One region of the Endozoicomonas lisbonensis genome, then DNA from elsewhere that is predicted to be linked to it. Evidence: riboswitches for the same ligand, from Rfam matches in the RefSeq annotation. Region 1 holds a riboswitch; the other holds the start of a gene.
What was found. Region 1 has a riboswitch for thiamine pyrophosphate ahead of thiC (phosphomethylpyrimidine synthase ThiC). Riboswitches for the same ligand answer to the same signal wherever they lie in the genome.
Positions count from the first base shown of each region.

Region 2: linked by a shared signal. The riboswitch ahead of V5J35_RS17305 (ABC transporter substrate-binding protein) and the one ahead of thiC (phosphomethylpyrimidine synthase ThiC) in region 1 are both predicted to bind thiamine pyrophosphate.

Region 1 is NZ_JBEWTB010000002.1:2,028,333-2,036,419, forward strand. Features, by position in the region: gene thiC (phosphomethylpyrimidine synthase ThiC) at 1-1,056, opposite strand, end outside; TPP riboswitch at 1,174-1,278, opposite strand; gene V5J35_RS10145 (phosphohydrolase) at 1,324-1,989, opposite strand; gene V5J35_RS10150 (phosphodiesterase) at 1,996-2,871, opposite strand; gene V5J35_RS10155 (GNAT family N-acetyltransferase) at 2,985-3,494, opposite strand; gene V5J35_RS10160 (PhoPQ-activated protein PqaA family protein) at 3,708-5,183, shown strand; gene V5J35_RS10165 (hotdog fold thioesterase) at 5,240-5,665, shown strand; gene tal (transaldolase) at 5,721-6,674, opposite strand; gene V5J35_RS10175 (SMP-30/gluconolactonase/LRE family protein) at 6,717-7,622, opposite strand; gene V5J35_RS10180 (hypothetical protein) at 7,692-8,087, opposite strand, start outside.
Region 2 is NZ_JBEWTB010000002.1:3,643,549-3,651,635, forward strand. Features, by position in the region: gene V5J35_RS17280 (hypothetical protein) at 1-664, opposite strand, end outside; gene rlmF (23S rRNA (adenine(1618)-N(6))-methyltransferase RlmF) at 789-1,745, shown strand; gene V5J35_RS17290 (RING finger domain-containing protein) at 1,795-2,364, shown strand; gene V5J35_RS17295 (iron-containing alcohol dehydrogenase) at 2,394-3,581, opposite strand; gene V5J35_RS17300 (SCP2 sterol-binding domain-containing protein) at 3,578-4,108, opposite strand; TPP riboswitch at 4,214-4,321, shown strand; gene V5J35_RS17305 (ABC transporter substrate-binding protein) at 4,468-5,463, shown strand; gene V5J35_RS17310 (DNA-3-methyladenine glycosylase I) at 5,508-6,128, opposite strand; gene V5J35_RS17315 (LysR family transcriptional regulator) at 6,150-7,037, opposite strand; gene V5J35_RS17320 (DUF2798 domain-containing protein) at 7,126-7,356, shown strand; gene V5J35_RS17325 (tetratricopeptide repeat protein) at 7,505-8,087, shown strand, end outside.

The DNA of each region.
Region 1 (8,087 bases):
CAGCTCCCGGAAATTGGTATACAGGAAGTTTTCCGCATCATGCAATTCACACCACTGGGCCAGTATACCGCCACCACGAGAGACTATACCGGTTACCCGGTCCCTGGTTTTTGCCGCATGAGCCCTCAGAACCCCGGCATGAACCGTGATGTAATCAACCCCCTGTTCAGCGTGCTCGATAATCGTATCCCGCAAAACCTCCCAGCTCAGGTCTTTCACCTTCCCTTTAACCTTTTCCAACGCCTGATAGATAGGAACGGTACCAACAGGCACGGGAGAGTTTCGAACAACCCATTCCCGGGTTTCATGGATATGTTTGCCAGTGGATAAGTCCATGATCGTATCGCCACCCCAGCGAGTGGCCCACAACATCTTCTCCACCTCTTCCTCAACGCTGGATGTGACAGCGGAGTTACCAATATTCACATTGATCTTCACCAGAAAATTCCGGCCAATGATCATGGGTTCAGTTTCAGGATGATTGATATTGGCGGGTATAATGGCACGCCCCTCTGCAACTTCCCTGCGCACAAATTCTGGCGTAATCGGTGAATCAATACCGGCAGCGGTTCTGCCCAGATTCTCCCGAATGGCAATATATTCCATTTCGGGTGTAATGATTCCCCTTCTGGCGTAATGCAGCTGGGTTACACACTTTCCGGATTGCGCTTTTCTGGGTGTTTTTTTCTCAGCAAAACGAACAGAATCAAAACGCAGATCCTGATTTCTGGAATGAGCGTAGACAGAAGACTTTCCCTTCAGCTTCTCCGTGTCCTGCCTTTCAATAATCCATTTTTCTCTTAGCAGGGGGAGGCCACGCTTAAGATCGTGTAGCGGCTTATCATCAGTGTAAGAGCCTGAGGTATCGTAAATTCTCACCGGTTCATTTTTTTCATTGCCAAACCGGCCGGAAGTATCACTCAACAACACTTCACGCATACCCACCTGAATATCGTCACGACTACCAGAGATGTAGATTTTCCGGGACGATGGAAAAGGACGACAGGCATCCTCTAACAGAGAGGAATAAGAAAGTTTGTGTTTTTCGCAAGCCATGGTTAAACCTTTAGTTTTATATAAATGGCTTGCCGGAAATGCCCAAGCAAATATGATCTGAATTAGGTAGCTATACCCCGACTATAAGATTAACAGGGCAGCTCTTATTAAACGTCAATGTATTGCTCACTTGTTTCCTTCGCAGGTTCTAACCTGATCAGGTTCAACGGATTCTGTACAGTATTAGTACAGTCTCAGCCTTAGGCGCTCCGACAAGTGAGCCGAGTATAAAAGCGATCACACCGCTATTACAAATGTTATTTATATTTAGTATTCGCCCTTCAGTTCACGACACAACTGATCACGAAAATCCCGCAGAAACTGGCTGCTTCGCTCAGCCATCCGCTGTCCTGCTTCCGTTTGCATACTGTCTGCAATTTTCAGCAGCTTCAGCTCGAAATGATCAAGAGAATAGACGCGGTCATCCAGTTCGCGATGCATTGCCAACGGATCTTCAGGATCAAACAGCTTCTGTTTCAGCTTGCCTCCGGTATAGAAACAGCGGGCAAGGCCAATAGCACCCAAAGCTTCCATCCGGTCTGCATCCTGAACCACCTTTGCTTCAATGGTTTCTGCCGGTATGCCTGCCGAATAACTGTGTGTTTTCACCGCATGACACACCTCACCAATCAGGTCCTGCGGGAATGCCAGTGCTTTCAGACAGCGTTCAGTCTCTTCTGCTGCCAATGTTGAAGCCATTGAACGCTGAGGGTGATTCTTGGGAAGAACAATAATGTCATGGAAATAGCAGGCGGTCAGGATAACCAGCCGGTTAACACTCATATCGCCTTCATTCACTATTCGACAGGCGGTTCGCCAGACTCTCTGGAAGTGTGATATGTCATGAGAAGCATCATCCGATTCCCGCCCCTGCAAAAACTCAACAAACCTATCTTCCCACTGCTGTAACAGAGCCGGGTCGTTGTAAGACATAGCTTCTCACTCTTTGTTCAATTGACCATGCAACTGATAGCGGTAACAGGACCGGCTATCAATGGCGGGCTCACTATGCAGAAACAGTCGTGAATGCACAACCACCTGTTCAGGTTTTAGTTCAACCAGATGGTAAGCAGGAGGCTCAGGCGAAACATAAGAAGGCTTTTTACTTTCAGGTTTATTACCAAATTCAAAAGCAGTCTGATGAACAGGCGACAAAGGGCAGGAGTAACTGATGCCATGCCAGCTTCCTGTCACTGTGCGGTGTAAGTGTCCGAAGAAAATATGCCGGATTTGCGTCAGGTAAGGTTTCACAGCCTGAAGAAACTCATCCGCATTCACCAGATTATCGTCGTCCATTGCCGAAAGCCCGACAGTAAACGGCGGATGATGCATAAACAGATAAACAGGTTGCCCTTCAGAGTCCGTCAGCATGCTCTCCAGCCATTGCAACCGCTCCTGACAGAGAACGCCGCTGCGTTTTCCCACATCCAGAGTATCCAGAAAAATCATCCGGCCTGCCGAACTGTCCAGAATGTATTGAACAAATCCGCTTTCATCATCTATGGGATGTTCAGGAAAAACGGTTGAAAACGTCTCCCTTTGATCATGGTTGCCCATCAACATATAAACAGGAAAAGGTAACCGGCTCAGTTCCTCTCTTAAAACCTTGTAAGCGACCTCTTCCCCCCAGTGGGTCAGGTCTCCCGTGATCACGGCAAAATCTAATGAGAGGCTGACACAGTCAGACAAAATGGCATCAATACATTGCCTTATCCGTAACTGTGGATTGATGTCGTAATTCATTTCCCCCGCTGGAATCAGCTGAGGGTCAGACAGGTGAATAAAGTGGATGTTCTTTTCTGGTGTTGTACTCATGATGCTTTATTAGTGTGGCACTGTATTAGTATGGCGCTGTAATAGTGTGGCGCAGCACAAAAACCATCATGACTCATCCTGAAATACTTTGCACAAGCTCTAAAAAAACAAGCTCAGGAAGAAGCGGATACTGCGGACACCAGGCTATACCGGGCAACCGTCATATTACTCCAGCCCTCAAAACCATCCAGATGCATTCCCAGTGTCTGTATCACATCCACTGCAAACTCGTTATCGGGCGCCGTATAGGAGATAATCTCCCGGAAACCAAACCGTTCAAACCCCAGTCTGGCAACAGACTGAGCCGCTTCAAGCACCAGCCCCCGTCCGCGAAACTCTGGTAGAAAACGCCAGCTAAGCTCTACACTTTTCCCATAACTGGAAAAACCACAGTAGCCAATCAGCCGATACGTTTCCTTATGAACAACAGCCCATCGTGACCAGCCTTTCTGATCAAGTTCCAGCTGGTAACGCCATAATTCTGTTTCTGGTCTGGAGGCAGGAGAGTCATTGCTGAACCGTTGGGGCAGATCACTGTGGCCTGTTATTTCACCGTAAGGTTTCAGGTCATTTTCCTGCCAGGTTCGAATCAGCAGTCTGGGGGTTTCAGTTACTATTAGCACGAGACGCTCCTGATAACGCTTTGATCGACAGCTTGAGCTATTGAAACTTATAAATATGTAGCCTAACTCTGGTGGAAAGGCAGTATTTCTTTCTTATTTAATACAAGGCAAACCTCTCCATTAACTATGTCCATTAGCTATGTCCATTAACACTGCCCAATGGAGAATTGTCCACTGGTGAACATTTTTTGTTTACAGGGGTTTGACCTGTCGATGCGTGAAAAAGTTCTATGCTATCTGGATAATATTCAGACGGCCTCTCAAGAGCGCAACCGTCAAAGCTTGCCCGGGGTTGGCCGAAATCACTTCCATAAGAATTATCAGCGGACAGTCATGATGAATCAGGTACTCAGCGACTTTCTCGCACTGCCCGAACCAAATTTTCAATGGACCGTTCTGGCTGAAGAACAACTGGAAGGCCAGGTGAAAGCCGTTCAACTGGAGCTGACTTCGCTCACATGGCCCAAAGGTGAAACCTCTGACGTTAACCATCAACAGTGGCAGCACCGCTTACACCTTTACCTTCCAGCGAAAGATAACCACCAGCCCTGCCTGCTCATGATTAACAGCGGAACACGCCATGATCTGTCAATGGAAACCACACCTCACTCTCAGGTCGACAGCGCAGCTCTGTGTCGCCTTACCGGAGCCCCTGTTGCCAGTCTGAAAGATATTCCAAACCAGCCCATATCCTTTGCTGATGGTAAGCCGCGTTCAGAAGATGATCTGGTTGCCTGGAGCTGGAAGCAGTTTCTGGAAAACCCTGAAGCTAACCGTTTTTACCCACTGCAATGGCCTATGGTAAAAGCTGTGGTAAAAGCTATGGATGTCATTGAAGCATTTACTGACACGCAGAATATTGAGGTAAATGACTTTATTCTGTCCGGAGGTTCTAAACGGGGCTGGGTAAGCTGGCTGACAGCCAGTGCTGATTTTCGGGTTTCTTCAGTGATTCCGATTGTGATTGATGTTTTGAACATAGAAGCGTGTATTCGTCATCACCATAATGTCTACAACGGCTGGTCACCGGCTATTAAAGACTACGCTGACGAAGACCATAATATTCTTGAAGCCCTGGAGTCAGAGACAACCCAACAACTGTTAGAGCTGATAGACCCTTTCCATTACAAAGAGTTCCTGCAACTGCCCAAATTTGTCATTAATGCCAGTGGTGATGAGTTTTTCCCTCCCGACTCTGCCCGCTTTTACTACCATCAACTGTCACAGCCAAAATGGCTGCGGTACCTGCCAAACTGCAGTCATTACCTGGGACGTGAAGCCAATATCAACACAACGGAATTAATGGCTTCGGCCTATGGCGTGCTGCTGGCTGATTCTGCGCCCGTCATGTCCTGGCAACCATTGGACGATGGCGGTATTGAGCTGCGACTCAGTGAAGAACCCGAACAAGCCTGTGTCTGGTTCTGCCATAATCCAGAAGCTCGTGATTTCCGCAGTGATGAACTGAAACAACAGGGATTACGCTTTAACAGCAAGCCATTGAAGCCGGTCAGCACATCACCCTGGGTGTACCGTTTCCTGCCCGAACCTGCTGATAAAGGCTGGACCGCCTTTTTCATTGAAGCGTCTTTTGACAACCCTCCATTCCCGGACCTGAAGCTGACCAGTGGAATTCGTGTCCTACCCGACATATATCAACTATCTGTCAATGACCAAACACGGGGTTAGACAATCAGGACTTTGCCACCTTATATTGGTCGCTGTTATTCACATCGGGCAGACCAATGGCTATCTGGAACAAGTCTCCAACACTGGAATTATTAAATAATCAGTTAAAAGACAGCATGTGTGAGCATGTTGGTATTGAAATTACGGCTATTGGTGATGACTATCTTGTCGGCACCCTGCCTGTTGATAAACGTACCGTGCAACCCATGGGTCTGCTGCATGGCGGAGCCAATGTGGTTCTGGCTGAAACCCTCGGTAGTATTGCAGCCAACCTTGCCTGCGAACACAATCAGTATTGTGTCGGTCTGGAAATTAATGCCAATCACCTGAAGTCTGCAACATCAGGCAAAGTGACAGGAACCGCCCGCCCGATTCACCTTGGTCGCAGCACTCAGGTCTGGGAGATTCGCATTGAGGATGAACAGGGCAGCCTGACCTGTATTTCCCGACTGACTATGGCTGCTAAAAGTAACAGGAATTAATCAGAATTCCCCTCCGGCAATATGATTTCAGGGAGGGGTGTATATTTCTGAAGTTCTATAGCTGCCGGGCAATCAGCTGTTCCAGCTTCACCTGATCCTTTGCAAACTTACGAATGCCTTCTGCCAGTTTTTCCGTTGCCATGGCGTCTTCATTCATTAACCAGCGGAAGGTCGTTTCATCCAGAGTCACCCTGGGTTCATCGGATACAGGCTTTTCTGCATGCAGTTTCTGCTTCAGAGGCTGTTCAGTATTTTCCAGCTCTTCCAGCAGTGACGGCCCTATGGTGAGGCAGTCACAACCTGCAAGCTCACGAATTTCTCCGGTATTACGGAAGCTGGCTCCCATCACGGTGGTTTTATAGCCGTGTTGCTTGTAGTAATTGAATATTCGGGATACGGACACAACCCCCGGGTCTTCCGCCCCGGCATAGTCACGACCTTCAGATTGTTTATACCAGTCGAGAATGCGCCCCACAAAAGGTGAGATCAGATAAGCACCTGCTTCTGCGCAGGCCTGCGCCTGGGCAAAACTGAACAACAGGGTCAGGTTGCAGCGTATACCTTCCTGCTCAAGTATTTCTGCCGCTCTTATGCCTTCCCAGGTTGATGCTATTTTTATCAACAGCCGGTTACTGTCAGCACCCTGTTGACGGTACATTTCAGACAGACGACGGGCTTTTTCTATAGTGGCCTGAGTGTTAAATGAAAGACGGGCGTCGACTTCTGTCGACACTACACCTGGCACAACACCCTGTATCTCTTTTCCTATCGCAACGGCCAGCCAGTCGCAGGCGAGCTTCGACTGTGTGCTGATATCGCCAGCAGACTGTCGTCCATATTCAAGTGCGTCTGAAAATAGCTCGTTGTATGCCGGTAGTTCGGCAGCCTTCAGGATGAGCGATGGGTTCGTGGTAGCATCCACCGGTTTGTAGTGTTTGATCGCATCAATATCTCCGGTGTCTGCGACCACTTTGGTCATACTTTTTAACTGATCTAGCTGGTTGCGCATTCTCTACCCTTTTATCGTCTGTTATTACCTTCTCAGGCTGACTCAGGCTGAATAGCTGTACTCCGTCATACCCATTACACCTGTCTCAATCGCAAAGATCCCACCCGAATCCGGATATTGTTCAAGCTCTTCGCTCGAACAGGCCTGCCTGCATGAAGTGATAAACAGTGTAGTATTGGCTTCGCCTCCGAACGCCACTGTCGTAGGATACTTAACAGGCAAATGAACCTCTTCAACCATAACGCCACCCGGTGACAGGCGTACAATTTTTTCTCCTGCAAACATTGCCACCCAGAAGCCCCCGTCACTATCAACCGCTGCTCCGGCGGGCATCCCTTTACCAAAAGGGAAACGGTGAAAAACACGACGGTTTGCCAGTACTCCTTCTTCAAGGTCATACTCACAGGCATAAATAACGTGTTCCGCAGAGTCCGCATAGTAGATAGTGCCTGAGTCAGGGCTGAACGCAATGCTGCTGGCTGCCATCACTGGTCCCGCTTTCTGCTCCAGTTGTAAAGTAGCATCTAATGAATAAAGCCATGACTCTGCCTGACGGCCATAAAAATTGGTACTACCAACCCAGAAGCGACCAGCCGCATCACAACGGCCATCAAGCAAATTGCTTTTAATCAAGTCGCCCGACACCCGATTCAGTCTGGAGACCTTGCTTCCTGAATTCAGGCCAGATGACAAGGAGTCGATCTGAAAAAAACCAGAAGCCGATGCCAGAATAATGCTGTCAGGGCATTGACTGTTTGAGGAGAAAAAAGAAAAGCAACCGGAGGGTTCCGGTAACAGGAGTGTCTGGGAGCGGTCATACTCAGCCTGCCAGGCATTCAGGCTCTGCCCTGCAACATCAAGCCAGTAAAGAGAACCACTTTTTTGATGCCATCGGGGACACCGACCCTGCTGAGTTCTGGCATCAAGTATTTTTACAACGGCTTTCATAGTTGCAGATATTGAACCTAATACCTTCTCCTTGCAACCATGTCACTCAGCCGGATGCGAAAGCTGAAATCAGGATGACCCTGCGGCTGCGAACTGGCCTTCATTCCCGCATAACCTTATGGCTATGAACTGGCCTTCACTCCCATAGTGAAGCACTAAGTAATCAACAAGTTCACCAAAAGAAAGCTCAAGGAGCCCTTCATCCGGGTTGAACAGGTAATACCCTTTATTCTGTTGAATTTGTAGCCCGATAGCGTGCAGCCCCCTCACACCCCTTCTTAAAAAAGACACAGACAGGTAATATAATCCTGGTTTGTGGCGTACATGGCCACATAAATCAACGATCTTTTTGGTACCGAATTCTTCATTTGTCTGCAGGCCTATGGCGTGTAGTTTGTAAGTGATGGATATTGACGCATCTACCTGTTGATGCCGCAAGTGTGCCATGTCGGTAAACATTTGCTG
Region 2 (8,087 bases), 1.6 Mb from region 1:
GAGCTGTGTCCGTTGGAGCCAGGTCCGGTAGTATGGGTGTTGTTGATTCAGCTGGCTTAGTCTGTTCCGGTGAAACCGGGGCTGTTGATTTGTTTAACTGCGCTTTGGTTTCTGAGATGACCCCTGTTGCCTTTGACATCAGGGTTCTGAGCTGCTCCATGCTGGCTTGCTGTTTGTTTTTCCAGAACTGTCTTTGAATCGACGTCTCTAATTCGTTCAGTTCGTCCAGTATGGGGGATAGCTCATTATTGCGTACCATGACTTCGTCAGCGTTTTGCTTCTCAATACGGCCTTCGACAACCAGATGTGCCACCCACTGCCTGTAGTGATTGAACAAGGTACTAAGGTTGTTTTTGATGGTGGCGACGGCTTGCTTTAACCGGGAACGCGATATGTCTGGTTTCGACTTGTCGGACAGGTCTGCCACGGTGTCAAGATACCGGTTTTCTATTTCCAGAACCTTTATGTCCCAGTCATCCAGAGTGCGGTTTGCTGTCTGGTCTGCCTCCGGAGACATGTATTGCGGATTGTCATTGTGGGGGTGAACAGAACGACTTTCGCCCGATGCCTGAAATACGCCCTCTGCGGTGGTTTTTGATTCTTTGTCATCTTTTATCGAAGGCTTGGGATTGGAAGAAGACCTTCCAGCAGGAGATATCGACATAGTGACGTTTCCAGAGGGTTGTTTCTGTTGTTCTTATGATTGTCGGCAGACCACTGTAATTTCGGATATTCTCAGGTTTATTTCATGTAAACTTCAGCCAGTTTCATTTTGATTGGCCATTAATATGTCCGGTAAGCGCCCAGTCGCTCAGCTTCACCCCCGCAATATTCATCAGGGCCGCTATAACATTGACGATCTATGCTCCATACGCCCGGAGCTTAAAGCCTTTGTTAAAGCGAATCCCCGTGGGGATAAAACCATTGATTTCTCTGATTCACAGGCTGTGGTCTGCCTGAATCAGGCATTATTGAAACGGCATTACCAGATTCAGCACTGGTCGATTCCATCGGATTACCTCTGTCCTCCCATTCCCGGCCGGGCTGACTATGTCCATTATGCAGCCGATCTTCTGGGGTCGGTGAATCTGGGCAGAGCCCCGGTGAAGGTTCTGGATATTGGCACCGGCGCTAACCTGATTTACCCCATCATTGGCAGTCAGGTCTATGGCTGGCACTTTGTTGCCAGTGATATTGATCCGGTGTCGGTTGAATCGGCACAGAATATTGTTAACAGCAATAGCAACCTGACAGACAAGGTGGACGTTGTCCGGCAAAACAACAGCCAGCATTTTTTTAAAAACATCATTGAGAAAACGGACCGGTTTGCCCTGACCCTGTGCAACCCGCCTTTCCATGCTTCTAAAAGAGATGCGGAAACAGGCACAGTGCGTAAATGGAAAAACCTGAAGAAGTCAGCGGCTAAGCGCGGCAGTCAGATGCACGGCGCCAGTAAAAAACAGCTTAACTTTGGTGGACAGAGTAACGAGCTATGGTGTGACGGGGGGGAGATTCGTTTTCTGAAGGATATGGTGAAAGAGAGTGCTGAATTTGCCCGGCAGGTATTCTGGTTTACCAGCCTGGTGTCTAAAAAAGACAACATTGCCCCTTTACGTAAAGTGCTGACAGAGGTGGGTGCAAAACAGGTGAAAGTCAGGGCGATGAGCCAGGGACAAAAGGTCAGCCATATGCTGGCATGGAGTTTTATGACGGTTGAGGAACACCGTCATCCTGAATCACTTTAATGTCGTCTGTAACAGCATTCAGGTCAAAGGCTGTGTAAAGGAGCTGTTTATGCCCTACTGCGAGCTTTGTGATCTGGGCTTTCTGGGAGAGCCCGGAATGTTTCTATACGAAAAACACATTAAGTCCCATTTATCACGCCGCCTTGTAGAAATCTCGTCTTTCCAAAACGGCGACAGTACTCTTAACGTTCAGAGACTGGGGTGGTTTTGTAAAATATGTGGGTTTAAGTTCCACCAAAGTGATGAGCTACGTGAGCACATTGATGATGCTCACGAAGGGTTTCTGGATTATTCGTCAGCACTGCCGGTCAGGGAGGGGGATGTATTCACCAAAGCCCGGGAGGATATTGCTTTCAATAAGCTGCTTATCTTCAGCTTTGCAAGTGCTTCAGAGTCTGATGCTACCGTAGAAAACCTTAGAGAGCATACCTGGCACAAAAACCGGCTTGCTGCGGAAAATATGGCAACAAACCAATGCCCAATTTGTTTTATGCCTCTGCAATTTCAGGCTTCCAGATCCATATCCTGCCGCCACGAATTCCATGAAAGCTGTATTGTTACCCATGTTAGTTTCAACGGTAGATTCTGCCCACTTTGCCGGGAGTTGTTTTACTGGTGATGAAACACAGGCGTGTATGTCCACAACGTTCAAGCGCCCCAGGCTCGTCTTAATACACCAAGAATATCTTCATAATCCGCTTCCTTCGGATTAAAAATAATCGACCCGTCATCAATTGCCACAGAAGCAATCTCTTCGAGTTGACCTTCTGCCACCTTTCCGGTTTCTTTCAACGTCCTTGGCAGCTTATGGTTTTTGTATAAGGTATCCCGCAGAGTGCAGATATGTTCAATGGTTCGTTGCGCCCGTTGCTCTTTCGGAGTCGAGGTATAGACATCATCACCGGCTAACGGCAACAGCAGCTCCCCCAGCTTGTCACCATTTACTTCCCGGTTGTATTCCAGCACATAGGGTAAAAACAGGTTCATGCAGAGTCCGTGGGGAAGGTGGCATATACTGCCCAACGCATGACCAAGGGAATGCACCATACCGACCATGGCGTTGGAAAAGGCGATGCCTGCCATGGTTGAACCTTCCGCCAGCGCCAGTCTGCTGCTGGCATCTGATGGGTTGTTCAGAGCAGTAAACAGATGATTGGAAATTTTTTTGATGGCTGCAAACGCGTAGGCGTCACTGACCGGGTTGGAAGCGAGGCAGGTATACGACTCAATCGCATGGGTCATGGCGTCCATTGCGGTCATGGCGGTGATGTGGGCAGGCAATGTCTGTGTCATTCTTGGATCGAGAACAGCAGCATTGGGGAGCAGAAAGCCTGAAGCGTAGCTTCGCTTTATACCATGGTCGTCGCTGATTACGGCGACCAGTGTCGCTTCTGAGCCTGTACCTGAAGTGGTTGGGATCACAAAAAAAGGCTTCAGTGGACGTTTAAGTGCATGTGCGCCTGCATACCGGCTGAGATCGTCACCACCTTCAGAGACCAGAATGTTAACGGCTTTTGAGGTGTCGATCACCGAGCCGCCCCCGATGGCAATAATAGAGTCACAGCCTTTTTCCCGGTAAATAGCTGCCGCCTGTCGAACACAGTGTTCACTGCTATCCTGTGGCACGTCGTCAAAAATGGTTGAGACAGTGACACTGGACTCTGCAAAAGCATTCTGCACATGATCAATAAGTCCTGCCCCCAGCACCCCCTTGTCGGTTATAACCATGGGGTTTGACAGGTTAAGAAGGGACATTTCAAAGGGGATATGCTCTAACGCCTTATGACCTGCAATGATTTTTACCGGGGAAAAAAATTCATAATAAGAATGGTTCATACTGATCGTCCCAGAATAATGGTTGTGGTGGTCCGGGCGTATATTTGCGCTGCTTTTGTGATTTTCTCTTTTATGCCCAGCTCAGGCGGGTATCTTTTGACGGCTTTTCTGGCAATGAATTCTGGCAGTATTAATGCCTCAAGCCGGTTCAGAATACGTACAAACTTTGTCGCGTAATTAAGATCGCCCTCTGCCACCATCCGGTCACGGGCAAAAGCGAGCGCGGTTCCTTCCTGAAAGCTGAACACCAGAAAGGCGTGGCTTGTATGCTTGAACCGGATAACGAGATCAGCCTTTCTGCTCTGATTCCTGACCAGTTCAAACAGGCCGGTGTCGGTAACTTTCAGTTTAAAGTTTGCGCCCTGTGGACTGGTAATCATTTCAATGTGGTAATTGGCGGGAATCTTTTTTATCTCTTCCCGGGCTACCTTGTCTATTCTGCTTAGTGCTGATAAGGCATTGCCGACAATGATCGTCATTATTTTCACGTAAACAGCCTGCAGGCTGGCTGGGCGATAAGTCTTCATTATTTTTCTTTATTTTGTCGAAGTCTGGAAAATATAACGGCTATCAACATTACCCACAACGGCAAACCCGGGCTTTTCACCGTTCTATCTCAACTATACTGTCTTTCCAGTGGCGCAGGGTGCCTGTTTGATGTGTAAGTTATCAGGCTGAGATCATACCTGTTGAACCTGATCCGGTTAGTACCGGCGTAGGGATTGTCGTGATATTCCCAGTTTGTCTGTTCAGCGTCTTCCAGCGATTCCAGAACATTGCTTCTGGCTCAGACCTTGCGCAGGAAGGCGGTACAACAGGAAGACGGTGTTCTTTCAGGCTGAATGCGTTGCTGTTCCTTTATGTTTAAGTGTTTATGGGTTAACGCATGTCAGACATAGTTATTTCAAAGGTTGTTTCAAAGACCGACACATCCAGGCTCTCCCTGCTGCTGAACTGGTACGCCAATCCCTATCACACGCCTGTTTTTATGGCGCACTACCTGGGGTTTTACGAAGAAGAAGGACTTTCACCTGCCATCATGGAGACGACAGATCCTTCTGATGTAACGGATTTAATTGGCCAGAACAAGGTGGATATTGCCCTCAAGGCGATGATCCATACTTATGCTGCCAGGGCTAAAGGGTACAAAGTGGTTTCAACCGGCACACTGTTTCATGAACCACCAACGGGCATTATCTTTTTGAAATCCAGTGGCATCAGTGGCTTTGAGGATATCCGGGGAAAAAGGATTGGTTATATTGGCCGCTTTGGGAAAATTATCATTGATGACCTTGCCCGGCGAGCAGGCATAGAGCCGGGTGCCTATGAAACCGTTCGGGTCGGCATGAATATGACCGATGCTATTCTTCAGAACCAGGTGGATGCTGGTATGGGAATAGGCTGTTTCCAACAGGTAGAACTGGAACAGGCCAGTGGACAGGAAACCGGAATACTTCGGGTGGACGAACTGGCTGGTCTGGGCTGCTGCTGTTTCTGCAGCATTCTGTTTCTGGTGAATGAAGAATACCTTGAGCATCATCAGGACGAGGTACGCCGCTTTATGAAGGCAACCCAGCGCGGTGTTCAATGGACCCTTGAAAACCCGGAAAAAGCCTGGGACCTGCTGTGTCAGCACATTCCCCGCCTGAGAACCGATACGTTCCGGAAAATATACATCAGCTGTCTTCCTTATTTTTCAAGGGATCTGGTCAATGTTGACCGAGACTGGAATAAGGTCGGGCTTTATGCTCAGGAGCTGGGCATTACCGATGAGTCTATGGAAGCTGCCTGCTGTTACAGTAATGAGTATCTGCCGGAACGGCCTTATGCCGCTTTTCAGCCTGTGGATGGCAGTTATATTTCTGAATCAAGGGCCTCTTGATACCTTCTGTCCCTTACTTTCTACTCCTTAACAGTGGAAGCCTGTTAGCAGGCTTCCGGACTCACTCTCTCTACCCCGATTTTGTAGGAAGTACACGACGTAATATGATCGTTCACCATGCCCATCGCTTGCATATAGGCATAACAAATCGTACTGCCGACGTATTTGAAGCCCCGCTTTTTCAGGTCTTTGCTCATGGCATCTGACTCAGGGGTTGTTACGGGGACTTCGTCCATGGTTTGCCAGTGATTAATGATGGGATGGTGGTTAACGAACTGCCAGATATAGGCGTCGAAACTGCCGAATTCTTGCTGCACTTTGATGAAGGCTCTGGCATTGGTGATAGCACTGTTTATTTTTAAGCGATTGCGGATAATGCCTTTGTCGTTTAAAAGTCGTTCTACGTCGGCTTCGTCAAACCGGGCGACTTTCTGCACATCGAAACCGGCCAGCGCGTTTCGGTAACCTTCGCGTCGCTTGAGAATGGCTAACCAGTTCAGCCCTGCCTGAGCGCCTTCAAGAATAAGAAATTCAAACAGGGTCTGGTCATCGTGGCAGGGGACACCCCACTCTTCATCATGATAACGAATATAAAGCTCATCGTTTGTACACCAGTGACATCGCTTCTTACTGGTGGTCTCCTGGCGGGTGGATTGTTGTGTCATCGTGTAGTCCTTTTGGAAACGTTATGCCCCGATGGAGCTGGCAGCCTGTAAAATTTCGTTCACAAACATCGTCAGTAATTTTGGCTGGTACTTTCTGTCCCGATAGACAATATAAGCCTGACGAACCTGTCGGTTGTACTCGGGAAGCAGCCTGACCAGGTCTGGATAGTCGTTTGTCAGAACCGTTGGCAGAAAAGCGATGCCCAACCCCTTTTCGACCAGCTCGATGATGACACGAATGTCGTAAACCACCAGGCGAGGAGTTATGTGAAACTTTTCAGCGATGTTATCGCCTTTGAATAAAGTCACATCGTATTTGTGATCGACATTCAGCCACTGATGCTGGTACAGCTCCCGGATAGTTTCCGGGCTTCCATGCTGCTCCAGATACTGCTTACTGGCATAGATACCGTGATAGGAGTTGAACAGTGGCCTTGCCACCATGTCCTGCATATTGGACACATCAAAGGTCAGCACCAGGTCCCGGTTAGTTTCCGGTTTAGCCTGCTCGTGACAGAGGGTTAAGTCGAAATGGACGCCCGGGTAGCCTTGCAGAAAGCGTTCAATCACGTCACTAACAAACTCTTTGTAGAAGTTGTGGGGCATTGAGATATTCAGTTTACCGGCCACTTCGGTTTGCTGGCTGACCAGCTGTGAAAAGGAGAGCTCTATCTGTTCCATTCCACTCATTAAGGAACGATACGCCTTGGCACCCGCTTCTGTTGCAACCAGCTCCCGCCCCTGTTTTTGCAACAGGCGTACACTGAGGCGAGCCTCTAAAGCCGATAAACGCCGGGACATGGTCGAAACCGGTAGCTGAAGCTTTACGGCGGCTTTTTGCAATGACCCTTCTTCGATTACAGTGCAGAGAAGATAAAGGTCATCAATGTTTCCAAATATGGAATCCAAGATCCTGTTTTCCGCTGTTTTTTGTAATTTAAGAAGATTTTATACTCTGTGAAACAATATTCAAGACGGGTCTGCAGGAGGTATTGTCATGACCAGAAAAGAATTTTTTATTAATTGCTTTTTGTCATCTGTTTTTATGACGCTGTTTATGTCCGGCGTTATTTCCGGAACAAAAGTGGGTTATGGCGCGGCATTTCTTTATACGTGGAGAGATGCGTTCCTGCTGGCCTGGCCTCTGGCACTTATATTCAACCTGACCGTCCTGCCACAGGTGAAAGGTTTATCCAGCTGGCTGGCGAATATTGGCCGTACAAAATGAGACTCTGCCTGAATACTCACTCTCCTTCCCGCTAAATACATAACTTTGAGTCGTCAATGCTTGCTGAATATTGCCGATAGCACACAGGAAAAACCGGGCAGACCGGACGGCTGAATAAGCAAAAAACAGTGAGCGGGATACTCTGGCAATGTTTAATGGCATAGGACCTCAGTCAACAGGCAGAAGTACTTCAACGGAAACCTCCGATCCAGTTGACCAGGGCGCTTCAGAAAAAGGAAGAACGTCGGACTTCAGGGATGTCAGTGTTGTCCCTTCGGCAGCGCTTTCGCACAATCGAGCCAGCCATTCTCAAAATCCGGCACGCCAGCTTAAGCGCCGAAGGATAAGGCCGGTTCATGTGAAAGGTGACTCAATAGGTTCCGGTTCGATATTGTGGCAGCCTACTTCCCGCCAGACACCACACCCCTCGACCCAGCCTCTGTCTAAAGCGCAATGTGCTGGTCTGCCCAAACGCAAGTTTATTGACCGGTTTATGGCGTTTGCCGTCTGCATAGTTCTGGATATGAGTTCGGTAAGGCAGAAGTTTGTGTCATACACTTCGGCAACCGTTTATCTCATAAAAGGTCAGTTACAAAAACTGCAACAACTGCTTAAACTGGGCGACTCTCTGAGTGACGATGAGCGTGCAGAATCCAGAAAACTGGTCAAAAATCTGCGCAGGAACGTTAAACAAGCTAAACAGGAAAAACTGGATGAGGCCCATAATTACA